Regions from separate parts of the Acinetobacter sp. CY81 genome, predicted to be linked through region 1. Evidence: predicted binding sites of a transcription regulator. Region 1 holds the regulator's gene; the other holds the start of a gene.

Region 1 (9,473 bases):
CGTTGTGCACGAGACCATAAAGGTAATACAGCCCTAATGGGTGCGATCTTTAAACTAGAATGGTCGATTGCGAAACAATTGCGCCAAGTTGATTGTGATGCCAACGCCGCAAAAACAGGTCAAAAGACCACAGCTGAATTTGCCAAAATTATTGGGCAAGAAGAAAAGTTAAAGCAGATGACCGAAGCTTATTCACAAAAAATTGAAACTCAGTAATGATTATAAAGTTTCAGTAATTAGTCGAATAGTTGCCCGCAATTACGGAAACATAGGTTTGCAACAGTGAAAAATGTGCTTTAATGCAATAAGTTGCTAAAAACCGAAAAACAATATGTCTGCCATTATTCATTCTTTACTTGATACTGATCTGTACAAATTTACGATGTTGCAGGTGGTATTACACAAGTTTCCACAAACGGACAGTGTGTACCAATTTCGTTGCCGTAATTTGGATGATACTGCTTATCCTCTCGTTGATATTTTAGACGACCTTAATGAACAACTCGATTATCTTTGTCAGTTGAATTTTAAAGCTGATGAGTTGGAGTATCTCCGAAGCCTACGTTTTATCAAAAGTGACTTTGTTGATTATCTTGAATTATTTCAATTGAAACGTCGCTTTATTAAAGCCAGCATTGATGAGCAGGGCCGTTTAGATATTCGAATTGAAGGACCGATGGTTCAAGCCATGATGTTTGAAATCTTTGTCCTTGCAATTGTGAATGAGCTGTATTTCCGCCGTATCGGTAGTGATGAAGTGATGGCAGAAGGCGAACGTCGTCTACTGGCAAAAGTTGAGTTATTGAAACAGTATCAAGCTGAACAGAAACCGAATGATCCGCCATTTCTAGTGTCCGACTTTGGCACACGTCGTCGTTATAGCTTTGAATGGCAAAAGCATGTAGTTGAAGAGTTTCACAAAGCAGCACCGCATATTTTCCGTGGTACGAGTAATGTATTGTTAGCCAAAGACCTCGGTATTACCCCAATTGGTACAATGGCGCATGAATTTCTGCAAGCCTTCCAAGCATTAGACGTCCGTTTACGTGATTTCCAAAAGTCTGCGCTTGAGACTTGGGTGCAAGAATACCGTGGAGATCTAGGCATTGCTTTGACAGATGTCGTTGGAATGGATGCTTTCTTACGTGACTTCGATTTGTACTTCGCCAAACTATTTGATGGTTTACGTCATGACAGTGGTGACCCGTATGAATGGGGTGATAAAGCCTATGCACATTATAAAAAATTAAAAATTGACTCTAAAACTAAAATGTTAACGTTTAGTGATGGTTTGAATTTAGAAAAAGCATGGTCACTCCATAATTACTTCAAAGATCGCTTCCAAGTCAGCTTTGGTATTGGTACGAATTTGACCAATGATATGGGGCAAACAGCGCTCAATATTGTACTGAAATTGGTAGAATGTAATGGTCAGTCGGTGGCGAAACTATCAGACAGTCCAGGAAAAACCATGACGGACAATGACACCTTCTTGGCATATTTACGTCAGGTGTTTGAAATTCAAGAACCTGCTACATAACATCCATACGATCTCTATGCTATATCTGATTTTTTGCTAAAAGCATGCAAAAAATCAGAATAATAGTGAAAAAATCTTGTGCTAAGATCGATTCTAATCAGTGCAAAATAATTCAATAATTATGTCTAATTCCCAGTCAAAATCTCCGTTTAACTTAGGTTTGCTCATTGAAGCAGAAGAATTGGTTCCACATTTAGGGCATGAAAAGTTACGTATCGTCGATTTAACGCGTGCTTCAGTCTATGAACAATTACATATTCCACATGCGCTTCATGTTTTACCTAAGCAATTGGTTCGACAGGAAGAATTAGCGTCAGGTTTATTGCCTGATGAAGCGGGATTGAAAGCTTTGGTTGAATATTTGAATATTTCTCCTGATCACCATGTTGTAGCTTATGATGATGAAGGCGGAGCATGGGCAGGTCGGTTAATTTGGAATCTACATTGTCTTGGTTTTTACAACGCTAGTTTATTGAATGGCGGAATTCATGCATGGTTAGGTGTAAATCTACCCACTTCAGTAGATGAAGAAAAATTTGAAAAAGTATCGTCATTATTTCCTGTCGAAATCCAAAATATTGAACAACCTCGAATAGAATATGATGAACTGTTGAGTAAAGTTAGTCAGGATAATGTGCAAGTCTGGGACTGTAGAACGGCTGAAGAGTATACAGGACAACGCTTGGCGGCACGCAGAGGAGGGCATATTCCTTCTGCACGACATTTTGAATGGAGTACTGCCCTAAACCGTCAAAATCATTTAAAATTGCATCCCCTAGAACGCACTCAACAACGTTTAGAACAATTGGGCTTTAAATTCGACCAACCTGTGGTGGTGTATTGTCAATCGCATCATCGTTCAGGCTTAGCATATATTATTGGTCGACTACTCGGTTGGGATATCCAAGCTTATGATGGTGCGTGGAGCGAATGGGGCAACCGCCTCGACAGTCCAATCATTACTGGAGAATCACCTTAGTGAGTCTGACAAATTTAAAGAAAAAAATATTCATTAAAGCGCAAAGTATTGTTCCGCAACAAAAACTGAGCCGTGTGGTGGGTAAGGTTGCAGCCAGTGAAAATCCGATTTTAAAAAATATTGTGATTCAAGCATTTAAAAAGCAATATGGCATTGATATGTCGATTGCTGAGCAAAGTAATGCGCTGAAATTCAAATCATTTAATGAGTTCTTTACTCGATCTTTAAAAGAAGGCGTACGTGCCGTAGACAGCAATACAAATAGTATTGTGTCCCCTGCCGATGGTGCAATTTCACAGTTAGGTAAAATTAACGAAGGTGATATTTTCCAAGCCAAGGGTCAGTCATTTTCAGTGGATAAATTGATTGGTGATCCTCAGTTGGCTGCACCATTTAAAGATGGTGAGTTTGCTACAGTATATTTATCACCGAAAGACTATCACCGTGTGCATATGCCATTTGCAGGCACATTGACGGAAACCTTGTATATTCCAGGTGAATTGTTCTCTGTGAATCAAACTACCGCGGAAAATATTCCAGGTTTATTCGCACGTAATGAGCGTATGGTGTGTTTATTTGATACAGAACTTGGTCGTATGGCTGTGGTTCTCGTGGGTGCGATGATCGTTGCTGGTATTGAAACTGTTGCGACAGGTAAAGTAAAACCTACGGGTCGTTTAGAACTGAATCATCATGAAATGAAGCTTGAAAAGGGTGATGAGTTAGGTCGTTTCTATTTAGGCTCGACTGCTGTGATTTTATTTGAACAAGATAAAATAAAGTGGGACGAAGCATTTAAAGCGAATTCGGTAGTTGTGATGGGTGAGGCTTTAGGTCAAACCATTTAACATTCGATTTTTAGTCTAGTTTTTCCATGATGGGAAAAACCAAGTCAAGAATCATAAATAAAAAGCGCCTAGAGGCGCTTTTTATTTATGATGATATTGAAGGTAAATCATTTTAGAGTTGTGACAGACTTTAGATGACTCAGTGCATACGATATAAACGTTCTTTGGGGAACACAGCTATGAACGTTGAACCTTGATTCTCTTTAGAGTCAACTTCAATATGTGCGCCGTGTTGCATCAAAACATGCTTCACAATCGCCAGCCCTAAACCTGTACCACCAGTTTGACGACTTCGTGCACTATCGACTCGATAAAAACGCTCAGTTAAACGAGGTAAATGTTTAGGATCAATCCCGATACCTGTATCTTGAACTGAGAAATAGCCATTTTCACCATCATCATGCCAACCAATCGTGATCGTTCCACCCTTAGGCGTGTACTTAATCGCATTGGTAATCAAGTTGCTAAAGGCACTTGCAAGTTCCATCTCTGAACCGATCAAGTCACAATGACTATCAATATCCAAATTCAATGTATGCCCATAATCAATGTTATAGGCTTGCGCATCATCAAAGAGATGATTCATTAAACTTGGCATTTCAATGATCTGGTTTTTCGCAATCTGTTTTTCATTTTCTAAACGAGATAGCAATAACAAATCATTGACCAAGGCATTCATACGTTTTGTTTGAGATTGCATCTGATCAAAGGCACGTTTCCATCTTGGATTGATGTCTTCTTGATCGGTAAATGTTTCGATATAACCACTCAACACAGTCAGCGGTGTACGTAACTCATGCGAAATGTTATCGACGAAATCCGATCGCATTTGCTCAAGATTACGCATCCGAGTAATGTCATGTGCGACCAATAAACGACTTTGTTGCCCAAAACGAGTTAATTTAATTTGAGCGTATTTATTGTCATCATGCGCTAATTTAACTTTGATGCCGTCAGGTGCATGATCGATATTATTAAAATACTCAACAAAATCGGGTTGGCGAATAATCGAGAGTAAATTACGCCCTCGGTCTGTAGGTTGAATCCCAAAAAGATATTCTGCTGCGGGATTCCACCATTCGATTTGTTGAGAGTCATCGGTCAAAATAATCGCTTCAGACAAAGCAACCAATGAAGATTGTGTACGGTCAATCAAACCGACCATTTCAGATTGTACGATTCGCTCTTGGCGTTGAGCGCGATATACATTGAATAGTAATGCACCCCAAATCCCATTTAAATTGGGTGGCACATCATAAGGACGATTGGCGATCCAATCATTCACTAAAATCAGGGAACGAAGCTGTAAACCAAAAAAGGCAGCAAAAGCCAGTCCTATACAGATCCAGAAGTATCCTATTCCTAAACCAATAAATCCACCAATAACGATGAAAAATGCCAACAAGCGAAGATCTTGTTTAGCGAATGTCCATAAACTACTGTAGCGAAATTTCTGATGATCTTTCGCTAAAGTGGGGACGGGGTAGGGTTCGTACATAAAATTTGATTAACCTAGTGAACACTAGCCTATTGCGACGTCTGCTCGAGTAGAAAAACGATAACCTGTACCACGAACAGTTTGAACATAACGATCTGCGCCATAAGGTTCTAAAACCTTACGTAAGCGACGAATGTGAACATCAATGGTACGGTCTTCAATATATACGTTGCCACCCCATACTTGGTCAAGTAATTGTGCACGTGTATAGGCACGTTCAGGATGCGTCATGAAGAATGCCAATAGGCGGTACTCCGTTGGACCCATTTCTAAAATATTTTGATTAAAGCTCACACGCTGGCTGACAGGATCTAAAATTAAGCCATTTGCATCAATGGTTTTTTCACCGCTCAATGCATTAGCACGACGTAAAACCGCTTTAATACGCGAAACCAATTCACGGGTTGAAAAAGGCTTAGTCATGTAGTCATCTGCACCAGCATCAAGACCTTGGACTTTATGATCTTCTTCACCACGAGCAGTTAGCATGATGACTGGAATTTCAGAGAGCGACTCATCGCGCTTTAAGCGACGGCATAAGTCCACACCGCTCACACCACCAGGAAGCATCCAATCTAGTAATACCAAGGAAGGACGTTGATCCACAATCATCTGATGCGCTTGTTTGGCATCTTCGGCTTCTAAACATTGGAAGCCTGCCATATCTAAAGAAGTATGGATCATTTCACGAATGGGAAGTTCGTCATCGACGATTAAAATGTAGTCATCTTTCACAACGCAATATCCTTAGGTGAACGGTATGACCGTTTATATTTATGACAGGCTTATTACAAAGATTAATTATGACAGTATCATTGCAAAACGGGTGAGCAAGGGCGATTTAGCAATGTTTTGTGACAAAAATATAAAAGTACGATCTAAATTGATCATAAATTTGTCATAAATATTTCCGTTTAAATACTGTGTCTTAAAAATATCTATATGAATTTATTATATTTAATCTCTATTTTTACTCTTTTTGATTGGATATTTCATGAATTAAAGCATTGAAGACGACACGGCATGCTTTCACAACATCTTCTCGTGGTGACTTAAATCCACTCATGACCCAACGCACTGCAATTTGAGTCACATAGCCATTTAACCCTGTTGCGATAAGTGAAATCTCTTTTTCGTTTAAGCTGATATGCGGCATCATCAATGTGACAAATGCGTGAATCATACGATCAAAGCGCGCCATAGTTTCTTGAATCGTGGCGTGATTATGCAGTTCTTGAACCAACATAGCGTCGATATAAATGATACGCGCGGTACGAGGATCATCTTGAAGCATCGCAAAAAAACCATTTAACCCTGCATCAATCATTCGTATCGGATCAGGTGAACCTTGCATGACAGATTGCATTAGAGTCTGCTGCATTTTTTCAATCAGTTGTAAGAAAATAGTTTGAAAGAGGTTCTCACTTTTCTTAAAAGATTCGTAAAAATAACGTTCAGTCAGTTTGGCTTCATTACAAATATCTTTAACAGTAACCGAAAAGAATCCATGTGTACCATAAGCTTCAATACCAGCCTCGATTAATTTTTCACGACGAGCTTGTTTACGCTCAGTGAGGGACATGCCTTTAAATTGACGTTCTTTCACCACTTTTTTTTCTGGTACTGATTCTAATGCAGTTTGCTTTTCTAAATATTCGGTCATAAAAATGATGATCTAGTTCGTGTCGTAGTTTTGGATATCTTAGCAACTAATACCGACTAAGCCTATGTGTTAAATATTCGCATTTTTACCAATATAAATGACCTTGAGTGATATTGACAATATTTATTGTCAAATTTATAGTGATTTGTGAGCGGCACACAAATAAAGATGTTGTGCATAAAAATGGATAAGGAAACACAATGAAAAATTTTAAAAATAAAGTGGCTGCGATTACAGGTGCGGGTTCTGGTATGGGACAACAGCTTGCAGTGTTATTGGCAAAGGCTGGATGTCATTTATCAATTAGTGATGTGAATGAAAAAGGTTTGGCAGAAACCGTTGAGTTGGTAAAACCTTATAATGTCAGAGTCACTTCGAAAAAAGTGAACGTGGCGAAGCTTGAAGAAGTTAGAGCTTGGGCAGCAGATACGGTGCAAAATCATGGTTCGGTAAACATGATTTTTAATAACGCAGGTGTGGCTTTAGGCTCAACAGTAGAAGGTGCAAATTATGAAGATCTTGAGTGGATCATGGGCATCAACTACTGGGGCGTAGTGTATGGAACGAAAGAGTTTCTTCCATACATTAAAAAATCAGGTGAAGGACATATCATTAACACTTCAAGTCTGTTTGGTTTAACAGCACAGCCAACGCAATCTGCTTATAACTCATCTAAATTTGCAGTTCGTGGTTTTACGGAGTCTTTACGTCAGGAATTGGATATCGAAAACTGTGGCGTAAGCGCTTTATGTGTACACCCAGGTGGTATTCGTACCAATATCGCAAATGATGCACGTATGAATGACAGCTTGAAATCTCTAGGCATGAATCCAGAGAAATCTGCAAAGGCATTTAATAAATTACTGCGTATGCCTGCTGAAGATGCATCTCAACAAATTTTAGATGCAGTATTGAAAAATAAACGTCGTTTATTGATTGGTAACGATGCGAAGGCAATTGATTTGATGCAGCGTATTTTGCCGACGGGATACCAAAAAGTGACGGCATTGGCGACTAAATTGAGTAAACGTTTAGAGCCAAAGTAATCCATTGTTATGATTCATAGAAACCCGCATTAAGCGGGTTTTTTTGTGCAGATATGCCATTTGATTTTACTTCTAATTTAAATGAGAAAATGACATCAAGATACTTGAGCCGTATTCTGTTTATTCAAAACATATTGATTCTCAGGGTGCTTTAAACCTAAGTTTTCACGTAAGGTCGTGCCTTCATATTCGGTACGAAACAGTCCGCGACGTTGTAGTTCAGGGACGATGAGTTCGACAAAATCATCTAAGCCCGCAGGGGTGGATGGAGGTAAGACATTAAATCCATCGGCTGCTTCATTTTCAAACCATGTCTGTAACTGATCTACCACGTGTTCTGCTGTACCAATCAAAGTCCAATGTCCCCGTGCTGATGCAATATATTCATAGAGTTGGCGAATAGAAAATTGATGTTTACGTGCAATATCAATCATCATTTGTTGACGACTTGAAAAATTAATCTCTTTTTCATTGAGTTCAGGAAATGGTGCATCGAGATCATACTGTGACAAATCCACCGCACCTGCCAAGCCTGACAATAAACCTAGACCGACATCAGGGTGAATCAAGCTATTGAGTAATTCATATTTTTCTTGTGCTTCTTGCTCAGTTTGAGCAACAAAAATGGACACACCCGGCATAATTTTGATGTCATCCGCATGACGACCATATTTTGTTAAACGACTTTTTACATCACGATAAAAGGCTTGAGCATCTGCTAAATCTTGTTGTGCTGTGAAAATGACTTCAGCATATTTTGCTGCTAATTCACGACCATCTTCAGATTGCCCAGCTTGTACAATGACAGGATAACCTTGGGGTGGACGAGGTACATTCAAAGCCCCTTGAACTTTAAAATATTGACCTTGATGCAAAGGCTCATGATTTTTATCGGCATCATAAAAAACACCTGAAGTTTTATTGTATTGGAATGCATCATCTTCCCAAGAATCCCAAAGCTTCTGAACCACTTCAATAAATTCATCTGCACGTTCATAACGAACTTTAGGATCTGGATGAGCTTCAAATCCAAAATTACGTGCCGTGTCTGCTGAGACAGTGGTTACCACATTCCATGCTGCACGACCTTTAGAAATATGATCTAAAGAAGCATATTTACGTGCCAGAATATAAGGGTCTTCATAGGTGGTTGACGCTGTTGCAATAAAGCCAATATTTTTAGTGACGACTGAAATAGCTGAAAACAGTGTAATCGGTTCAAAGCCGACAATTTTGTCACTATATCCGATGCCTTTTTTATTTTTTGAAGCACCGTGACTCCAATTTACAGATAAACCATCTGCAAGAAAATAAGCATCAAATAAACCTCTTTCCGCTGTCTTTGCCAGTTCAATGGCGTAGTCAATACTGAGATGATCTTGAGGTCTTGATTCAGGATGGCGCCAACCCGCAGCATGTTGGGAGGTGGTTGGGATAAAAGCACCCAGCTTGATTTGACGCTTTGACATTGTTATATCCTATTGAACTTATTCATTTTGAATAGGGTTATAACAAGAATGTTTTGGTCTGAAAAATACGATTTAAATAAAACCTTATGAAAATTATGGGATAAGTTATAAAGCTTAAATTTTTTCTTAATACCAATGCGAGGTGAGAGGGGGCAACCTATTATAAAATTGCCCCCTTACACTCACTCTCTGATTGAAACTTTCTAGACAGTCTAAATTAAGACTTTAACGGCTTTCTTTTTCCAGACGAATTGGTAATACAGTCCTTGCATAATGCATAAGCAAACGAAAGCAAGAGCATAACCATACCAAATCCCTTGCAAGCCCCACCATGAACTAAACAAATAAGCAGCAGGGAGCTCGATTGCCAAAATAGCGATAATATTGATGATCATCGGCATGGTGACAGTTCCACTGGCACGCATGATTG
Region 2 (9,473 bases), on a different contig from region 1:
TGTAACAAACACGAATTATATTGCAATTGCTTTTAATAATTATTCTCATTACTATTTATAAAATAAAATTTACTCCCAAAAAAATAGCTTCCCTTTGGAAGCTATTTTTAATCATTTGAAAATATTCAATTTAGACTTATTTGAAGTACGCACCTTCAGCTTGTGTATGATCTGTTTGATCGACAACACGCTTTAATTCAGGAATATGCTGTTGCAACGTCGTTTCAACACCTTGCTTTAAAGTTACGTCAATCGCTGAACAACCTTGGCAACCACCACCGAACTTAAGTACAGCTGTTAAACCGTGTTCTGCATCTTCAACCACTTCAACCAATGCACAGTTACCACCGTGCCCTGCCAAACCTGGATTGATCTCTGACTGAAGAATGTAAGTAATACGCTCTTCAATTGATGCATCAGGACCTACACGTGGCACTTTAGAGTTCGGAGCACGGAAAGTTAACTGACCACCAAAACGGTCTTTATTGTAATCAATTACAGCATCTAACAAATAAGGGATAGATGGCGTATCGATATATGCAGCAAATTCTGGATAATCTTGCTTGTAATCTGTTGGTACAACTTCATCAGGTGCGCTATAAGCCATGCAACACTCTGCGCGTGGTGTACCCGCATTTTCCACAAAAACACGCACAGCGATGCCCGGAGTATTTTGCTTATTGAGCAAATCAAATAAATACTCTTGTGCAGTTGGTGTAATTAATAAATTTGGAATTTCTTCAGCAACTGCAGTGCTGGTGTTCTCAGTCGACATAACAATATTTCCTCATGCTGAAGCTTCTATTTTAACTTAAGATCGGGGGTAATATTCTAAAATCAACTAAATTTGTCGGAATTATTATCAAATTACAATATATTGATAAATGAAATAGCATTATGATCAGTAAATAGTTAAAAATAGAAAAGTTTATTTATGCTTGATTTACCTTTTAATCATACAGTTAGCATCGTCATCATTACGGTGATCATCTCCTTAATCGCATTTTCAAACCAAAATGTAATGAATCGTTTGATTTTTTGGCCGCCTGCGATGCAGAAAGGCCAATATGATCGATTTATTACCCATGGCTTTATTCATGCGGACGGTACGCATTTATTATTTAACATGATCACCTTGTTCTTTTTTGGTAGCGTGATTGAAAGCTTTTATCGTCAGTATTTTTACGACTTAGGTTTTGTCCTGTTTTACTTGGGTGGTTTAATCGTTGCAATTATCCCGAGTTATTTAAAACATAAAAATGATCATCGTTGGGCAAGTCTAGGCGCTTCGGGTGCTGTATCTGCTGTGCTTTTTGCTTATATCTTGTTTGAACCTTGGAAATTGATTTTCGTCTTCTTCATTCCCGTTCCAGCCATTATTTTTGCAGTACTCTATATTGCTTATAGCATTTGGTCTGGGAAAAAAGGCAATTCAAATGTGAACCATAGTGCGCATTTGTGGGGTGCTGCCTACGGTGTGATTATGACGATTATTATTGAACCACGATTGATTCCACATTTTTTAAGTAAGCTGACTCAGCTTCCATTTTAATAAATTTTGGACAGTTTTTATTAAGTCATTTTATTTAGTTTAAACATCAAAGGGACGTTCTTCGTCCCTTTCTATATTCTGCCATTTGATCAACTTTTGCTCGGTTTTATATACTTCTTTATTCTTTTCTGAATCATAAACTGAAGTAGTAAAACACTGAATAAAACTTTCTTTTCCTCAATATACAATCCACACAATTTTGGTAGTTAATGCCACCTGAAATTCTAATTTGGCATAGATAATGTTTACATCTGTATATGAATGATGAAATATCACGAGAGTTTTTGCATGTCTCAAGCACTAGAAGGGATTCAATTCCCGATCAATTCTACCAATAATAAACCAAGTACATCCAAAACAGGACAAGCTATTCTTTCTGAAGCGCTGTCTACTGTTGACCATAAAACTTCTCAGCAAGTTTTATCTGAAAAAAACTGGCGTAAGAAATATCCAATTTACTTTAAAGCCTTGGTTGAAAATGGCATTCGAAATCAAGAAAATCCTATTGAGATTGCTCAAGCAGGCTTAAACAAAGCACATCATAGTTTTGAGTTTTATCGTGATGGTCAAAAATGTAACTTAGCAGAAATGATGAGTTTAGAAGCTCAACCACTCTATTCAGTTAAATTACAAGGTGAAAGTGAAGCAAAGCCTGAATGGTATGTGCCCTATCATGGACAAAATCTAAGAGGACAAGCGCTGTTAGATCAAATTCAAACATGGGAAGATGCTGGCATTATTGAAAGTAGTCATGCTGAAGCACTAAGAACGGTGCATGCACATCCTGAATGGTTTGACCTGTCTGATCGTACCATGGTGCTGTTTGGTGCTGCTTCCGAAGCAGGCCCTCTAACTTGGTTATCTCAATGGAAAGCCAATATTATTGCACTCGACCTGCCTAACCCACGTGTTTGGGACAAAATACTCACCACCATCAAAAAAGGTAATGCAACGCTGATTGCTCCATGTTCAGAGCAACTGGATCAAAATACCTCAATTGAAACATTAAAAGAAAAACTGGGTGCAAATTTACTGACTCAGACACCTGAAATTGCACAATGGCTAAGTAAAAAGAATCAGGCTTTAGATTTAGCTGCCATTGCCTACCTCGATGGTGAGAAACATGTCCGTGTCTCGATGGCAATGGATAGCATCATGCAATATATTAGTGAGAAAAAAACTGATACGAGCTTGATGTATATGTGCACGCCAACAGATGTGTATGCCGTTCCGGCTGAAGTAATCAATGCATCAGCAACTAAATTTAAATCCCGCTCACAGTCTGAAAAACTCATGAGTAAAGGGATTGAAATGTTGACTTTAAAACACTTCTTTAAAAAGAACTCTCATGATCTAGCCCCTTCTGATCAAGGTAATACTTACGGTATCGCAGATTGTTTAGTCGTCGAACAAGGACCTAACTACGCACTAGCAAAACGTATTCAACAGTGGCGTGCAACCCTAGCTCGTCATCAAGGTCAACGTGTCAGTATCAATATTGCACCATCGACCACTACCCATTCAGTGACTAAAAACCCTTTACTCAAAGCGGCATTTAATGGTGCAGGTATTTTTGACGTTGAAGCTTTTGAACCATCTACAACCAATGCCATTATGGCTGCACTTTGGGTACATGATTTACGTAATCCAAAGTCAATTGCAAACCCAGAGAACCCAATGCAACACCCACTGGAACTGATGATGGAAGGTGCTAATCATGGTGGTTTATGGCGTGTTGCCTATTTAGCACGTACGGCATTACCGTTCGCTGCATTGTATGGTTTTGCAGAAGAGAAACTCCCTAAAAGCTTAATGAAAAGATTGAAGAAATGAAGAGTCAGTTAGATTTTGACTTAAGAATATTTTCAAAGCCTTACAGTTTTTAACCGAACTTTTGGATTGAAAAATAAGGCTCTTGAAAATAAAAAACACCCAATAAAAAAGCTGCCCTGAGGCAGCTTTTTTTGATCTATCAAACTTAGAATACTTTTAAGAATAACCAGAACAATGCACCTGATAAACAGATCGTTGCAGGCAAAGTAAAGATCCAAGCTGAAAGAATGGTACGAACCATCTGGAAGTTCAAACCTGATTTATTGGCAACCATCGTACCCGCTACCGCAGAGTTAAGTACGTGTGTAGTTGATACTGGCATACCAAAACCATCAGCAGCAGCAATTGTAGACATCGCAACAAGCTCAGCAGACATACCTTGACCATAAGTCATATGTTGCTTACCAATACGCTCACCTACAGTCACAACAATACGTTTCCAACCCACCATTGTTCCAAGACCGAGTGCAAGTGCTACAGCTACTTTCACCCAAGTTGGAATGTATTGTAGGAATGAATCCATGTTGTCACGGTAATCATCAACTGCTTTCGCTTGAGTTTCGTTCATTGCTGGTAAAGCTTCAGCTTTATCAAGACGCTTAAATGCTGTTGCACTTAAGTACATGTCGTTACGCAAAGAAGAAACTTCAGCTTCAGGAACATCTTTCAAAGAACCATATTGACCTACACGCTCACCTAAGTGATCAGTCATACTTGCCAACGCAGGTACAACCGCTGGTGTTAATTCTTTAGTTTGGATGTACGTCGTTAACACGTCACGCGCTTCAGTATCTGGCACATCTGCATGATTTGCATAAATCACTTGAGCAGTTTGTGAAGATAATTCACTGAACGATTGAATGTGTTGTTGATCTAAATTCTTGTTCAAAGAATAAGCCAATGGTACACAACCGATCAGGATAAGCATGATCAAGCCCATGCCTTTTTGACCATCGTTTGAACCATGTGCAAAGCTTACGCCAGTACATGTAAAGATCAAAAGTGCACGAATTAGCGGTGGTGGTGGCTTATTACCTTCAGGTGGTTGGAATAATTCCACTTGTTTTTTGAAGATTTTTTTAACCAATAAGAACAACACAGCTGCAAATGCAAAACCGATTAATGGTGAGAATAAAAGCGCTTTACCCACTTTCATTACTTGTTCCATATCTACGCCTGATGCACCACTGCTCGCGTTTAGAATGTAGTTCATGATACCTACACCCAAAATCGAACCGATCAATGTATGCGAGCTAGACGCAGGAATACCAAAGTACCACGTTCCTAAGTTCCAAGTAATTGCCGCGATCAGCATGGCAAAAACCATTGCGAAACCTGCTCCAGAACCGACATTCATGATCAGTTCTACAGGAAGTAAAGCAATAATACCGTAAGCAACTGCACCACTGGCAACCATTACGCCAAGGAAGTTACAGAAACCACACCACATCACCGCAACAGGCGCTGACAAAGCATTGGTATAAATTACGGTTGCAACCGCATTGGCTGTGTCATGGAAACCATTCACAAACTCAAAACCCAATGCAATGAACAATGCTGTTGCAAGCAAAATCACTGAGTAAAGGCTTAATGCAGGTACATGAGATAAATCAGCCACCAATTGGAAGCCAATATAAATAAGAGTGGAAATAATCAGTGTTAAGAACACCGGCATAAAAAACTTCGGTGTCGGCACGTGAACATTGGTCGACGAAACTTGCGCCGATTGTTGTGCTGAATCTGAAACTGGAGATTGATTAGAATTCATGCAAGCAAGTAAAGAGGATAAGAATATCCCCTTATTGTTCAATTTAATTATTACAATTATATGACAAACAGGTGTCATATAAAGCATCTAAATGACACTTTATTGTTGTAAAAATAATATTTTTGAAAATTTTAAATCAAATAAATATATTAATTTCAATATCTTAAACAATATCACCCTTCAAAAACCAGAGACAAATGCTGACCAAATAAGATGAAATAAATATGTAATATTTTTCATCAAATTTTCGATTTCTAATCAGAGCATTATTCTGCAATGCAAATATGACAAAGATATGAACAAAAACAAAAATTTAAATTAAATTTATCATTTTTATACAAAGCGAGTGATTTTCACACACTTTCATGGCTTTAGATGCCGATGCGTACTGAATTATCAAAAAATGTACTTTAGATCTGCTAAAATGTTGCACCTAATTAAGTCCAACATAGTGAGCGTCATTGATGTCTACCCTCGCCACCTTAAAAGAGCTTCTATCCCAACGCATTCTGATTATAGACGGCGCTATGGGTACCATGATCCAACGCCATAAATTAGAAGAAGCCGATTACCGTGGTGAGCGTTTTGCAGACTGGGCATCTGACCTAAAAGGCAACAATGACCTTTTGGTATTAACGCAACCACATATTATTCAAGGCATCCACGAAGCTTACCTAGAAGCTGGTGCTGACATTATTGAAACCAACAGCTTTAACGGCACACGCATTTCGATGTCAGATTATCACATGGAAGATTTGGTTCCAGAGATTAACCGTGAAGCTGCACGTATTGCCAAAGAAGCATGTAAAAAATATTCAACACCTGAAAAACCACGTTTTGTAGCAGGTGTACTTGGGCCGACATCACGTACTTGCTCAATTTCACCGAAAGTAAACGACCCCGCATTTCGTAACATCACTTTTGATGCCTTAAAAATCGATTATATCGAAGCGACGAAAGCTTTGATTGAAGGTGGTGCAGACATCATCCTCATCGAAACTGTATTTGATACTTTAAATGCCAAAGCTGCAATTTTTGCAGTGAAAGAAGTGTTTAAAGAACAAGGTTATGAATTACCGATCATGATCTCAGGTACGATCACTGATGCTTCAGGTCGTACATTAACAGGTCAAACCGCAGAAGCATTCTGGAACTCGGTGCGTCACGCAGATCCAATCTCGATTGGTTTTAACTGTGCCTTAGGTGCAGATGCGATGCGTCCACACGTCAAAACCGTATCTGATATTGCAGATACTTTTGTTTCAGCACACCCAAATGCAGGCTTGCCAAATGCCTTTGGTGGTTATGATGAAACACCTGCTGAAACGGCTGCATTTATCCAAGAATTTGCTGAAAGCGGTCTGATTAACATCACGGGTGGTTGTTGTGGTACAACACCAGACCATATTCGTGCCATTGCCAATGCTGTTGCAGGCATTTCACCTCGTCAAGTTCCTGAAACCAAACCTGCATGTCGTTTAAGTGGTTTAGAGCCATTTAACATCACTCAAGATTCGTTATTTGTGAACGTGGGTGAACGTACCAACGTGACAGGTTCTAAAAAGTTCCTTCGTTTAATCCGTGAAGAAAACTTTGCCGAAGCACTTGATGTGGCATTACAGCAAGTAGTTGCAGGCGCACAGGTGATCGACATCAACATGGATGAAGGGATGCTCGATTCGCAAGGTGCGATGGTGCATTTCTTAAATCTGATTGCATCTGAGCCTGATATTTCACGTGTGCCGATCATGATTGACTCATCGAAATGGGAAATCATTGAAGCAGGATTGAAATGCGTACAAGGTAAAGCGATTGTTAACTCGATTTCCTTAAAAGAAGGTTATGACGAGTTTGTCGAAAAAGCACGTTTATGCCGTCAATATGGTGCTGCTGTGATCGTGATGGCATTTGATGAAAATGGTCAGGCGGATACTGCTGCACGTAAAAAAGAAATCTGTAAGCGTTCTTATGATGTTTTAGTCAATGATGTTGGCTTCCCTGCTGAAGATATTATCTTTGACCCGAACGTGTTTGCAGTCGCAACAGGGATTGAAGAACACAATAACTATGCTGTTGATTTTATTGAAGCAACAGGTTGGATTAAACAGAATTTACCACATGCGATGATTTCAGGCGGTGTGTCTAACGTATCGTTCTCTTTCCGTGGTAACGAGCCTGTACGTGAAGCGATTCACTCGGTGTTCTTGTACCATGCCATCAAACAAGGCATGACCATGGGGATTGTAAACGCTGGTCAAATGGCGATTTACGATGACATCGATAAAGAATTAAAAGCTGCGGTTGAAGATGTGGTTCTGAACCAAAACCAAGGCGAAAGCGGCCAAGAAGCAACAGAAAAATTGCTTGATGTGGCTGAGCAATACCGTGGTCAAGGCGCTGCACAAAAGAATGTTGAAGATTTAGAATGGCGTAAACTGCCTGTCGAAAAGCGCCTTGAACATGCGCTTGTAAAAGGCATCACAGCATTTATTGATGAAGATACCGAAGAAGCTCGCTTAAAAGCCAAACGTCCACTTGATGTAATCGAAGGGCCTTTGATGGATGGCATGAACGTGGTGGGCGATTTGTTTGGCTCGGGCAAAATGTTCTTACCACAAGTGGTGAAATCTGCTCGTGTGATGAAACAAGCTGTAGCGTGGTTGAACCCGTACATCGAAGCTGAAAAAACAGGTGCGCAGTCTAAAGGTAAAGTGTTGATGGCGACCGTAAAAGGCGACGTACACGATATTGGTAAGAACATTGTAGGGGTAGTTTTAGGTTGTAACGGTTATGACATCGTTGACCTTGGCGTAATGGTCCCTGCTGAAAAAATCTTACAAACTGCAATTGATGAGAAAGTCGACATCATTGGTTTATCAGGTTTAATCACACCGTCTTTGGATGAAATGGTTTTTGTTGCCAAAGAAATGCAACGTAAAGGTTTTAACATTCCACTGATGATTGGTGGTGCAACCACATCTAAAGCTCATACAGCTGTGAAAATTGACCCACAATATTCAAATGATGCAGTGATTTACGTAGCTGATGCTTCTCGTGCTGTAGGTGTAGCAACTACACTTCTTTCACCTGAGATGAAGCCTAAGTTTGTTGAAGATACACGAGCTGAATACACTAAAGTACGTGAGCGTATTGCCAATAAACAACCAAAAGCTGCGAAGTTGTCTTATGCAGAATCAATTGAAAACGGTTTAAAAATTGATTTTGCTGCTAATCAGCCTGTTAAACCAAACTTTATTGGTAAGCAGACCTTTACCAATTATCCATTAGAAACATTGGTTGAATACTTTGACTGGACACCATTCTTTATCTCTTGGAGCTTGGCGGGTAAATTCCCTGCAATTCTGACGGATGATGTGGTGGGTGAAGCTGCGACTGACTTGTATGAACAAGCTCAGACGATGCTAAAAGACATTATTGATAACAAACGTTTTGATGCTCGTGCTGTATTCGGGATCTATCCTGCCAATCGTTCAGCAGCGGATTCTGTTGAAGTGTATGACGAAGCAAGCTCGAATGTGACGCATACTTTCCATCATATCCGCCAGCAGTCTGACAAAGTCACAGGTAAACCAAACTTATCTTTGGCGGACTTTGTTGCTTCAAAAGATGAAGCTGAAGATTACTTGGGTGGCTTTACTGTGTCGATCTTTGGTGCGGAAGAAATGGCACATGAGTACAAAGCCAAAGGTGATGATTATTCTGCGATTCTTGCACAATCTTTAGGTGACCGTTTTGCAGAAGCATTTGCTGAGCATTTACATGAGCGTATTCGTAAAGAGTTCTGGGGCAACCAAGCATCTGAAACTTTAAGCAATGAAGAGTTGATTAAGGAGAAGTATGTGGGGATTCGTCCTGCACCGGGCTACCCTGCTTGCCCTGAGCATTCTGAGAAAGCAACTTTGTTTAGTTGGTTAGATTCGACCAATGCCATTGGTACAGAATTAACTTCTAGCTTTGCAATGTGGCCACCTTCAAGTGTAAGTGGTTTCTATTATGCAAACCCTGAAAGCCAATACTTTAATGTGGGTAAAATCGCGGGCGATCAGCTTGAAGATTATGCGAAGCGTAAAGGCTGGACATTGGATGAGGCGAAACGTTGGTTAGCGCCGAATTTGGATGATTCGATTGTTTAATTGATATTAAGACTCGAATTATAGAAATAATTCGAGTCTTTTAGTATCTTTGCTTTTAAAGCAATCTAGAAATTTCAAACCTCTTAATTTCATCCAATGTATTCACAAATACAAAGAATTCTTCATTACATTGTAGCTTCCCATTACTTACACCTATATTTTTTAA

What was found. The regulator PhoB, encoded in region 1, activates phosphate uptake and scavenging genes when phosphate is short. The targets are predictions, from matches to a motif close to TGTCATNAANCTGTCATAA.
Region 2: a site for PhoB is predicted at 5,201-5,219, ahead of AC5YDM_RS08725 (inorganic phosphate transporter). Genes of this name have one in related genera too.

Annotation. Positions count from the first base shown of each region.
Region 1 is NZ_JCAKNC010000004.1:76,144-85,616, forward strand. It holds gene AC5YDM_RS06560 (ankyrin repeat domain-containing protein) at 1-216, shown strand, start outside; gene pncB (nicotinate phosphoribosyltransferase) at 332-1,540, shown strand; gene AC5YDM_RS06570 (sulfurtransferase) at 1,662-2,519, shown strand; gene asd (archaetidylserine decarboxylase) at 2,519-3,367, shown strand; gene phoR (phosphate regulon sensor histidine kinase PhoR) at 3,507-4,865, opposite strand; gene phoB (phosphate regulon transcriptional regulator PhoB) at 4,890-5,600, opposite strand; gene AC5YDM_RS06590 (TetR/AcrR family transcriptional regulator) at 5,836-6,528, opposite strand; gene AC5YDM_RS06595 (SDR family NAD(P)-dependent oxidoreductase) at 6,729-7,574, shown strand; gene AC5YDM_RS06600 (LLM class flavin-dependent oxidoreductase) at 7,670-9,043, opposite strand; gene AC5YDM_RS06605 (MATE family efflux transporter) at 9,256-9,473, opposite strand, start outside.
Region 2 is NZ_JCAKNC010000006.1:23,379-32,851, reverse strand. It holds gene nfuA (Fe-S biogenesis protein NfuA) at 137-775, opposite strand; gene AC5YDM_RS08735 (rhomboid family intramembrane serine protease) at 935-1,552, shown strand; gene AC5YDM_RS08730 (hypothetical protein) at 1,841-3,385, shown strand; gene AC5YDM_RS08725 (inorganic phosphate transporter) at 3,531-5,153, opposite strand; gene metH (methionine synthase) at 5,618-9,307, shown strand; gene AC5YDM_RS08715 (DEAD/DEAH box helicase family protein) at 9,363-9,473, opposite strand, start outside.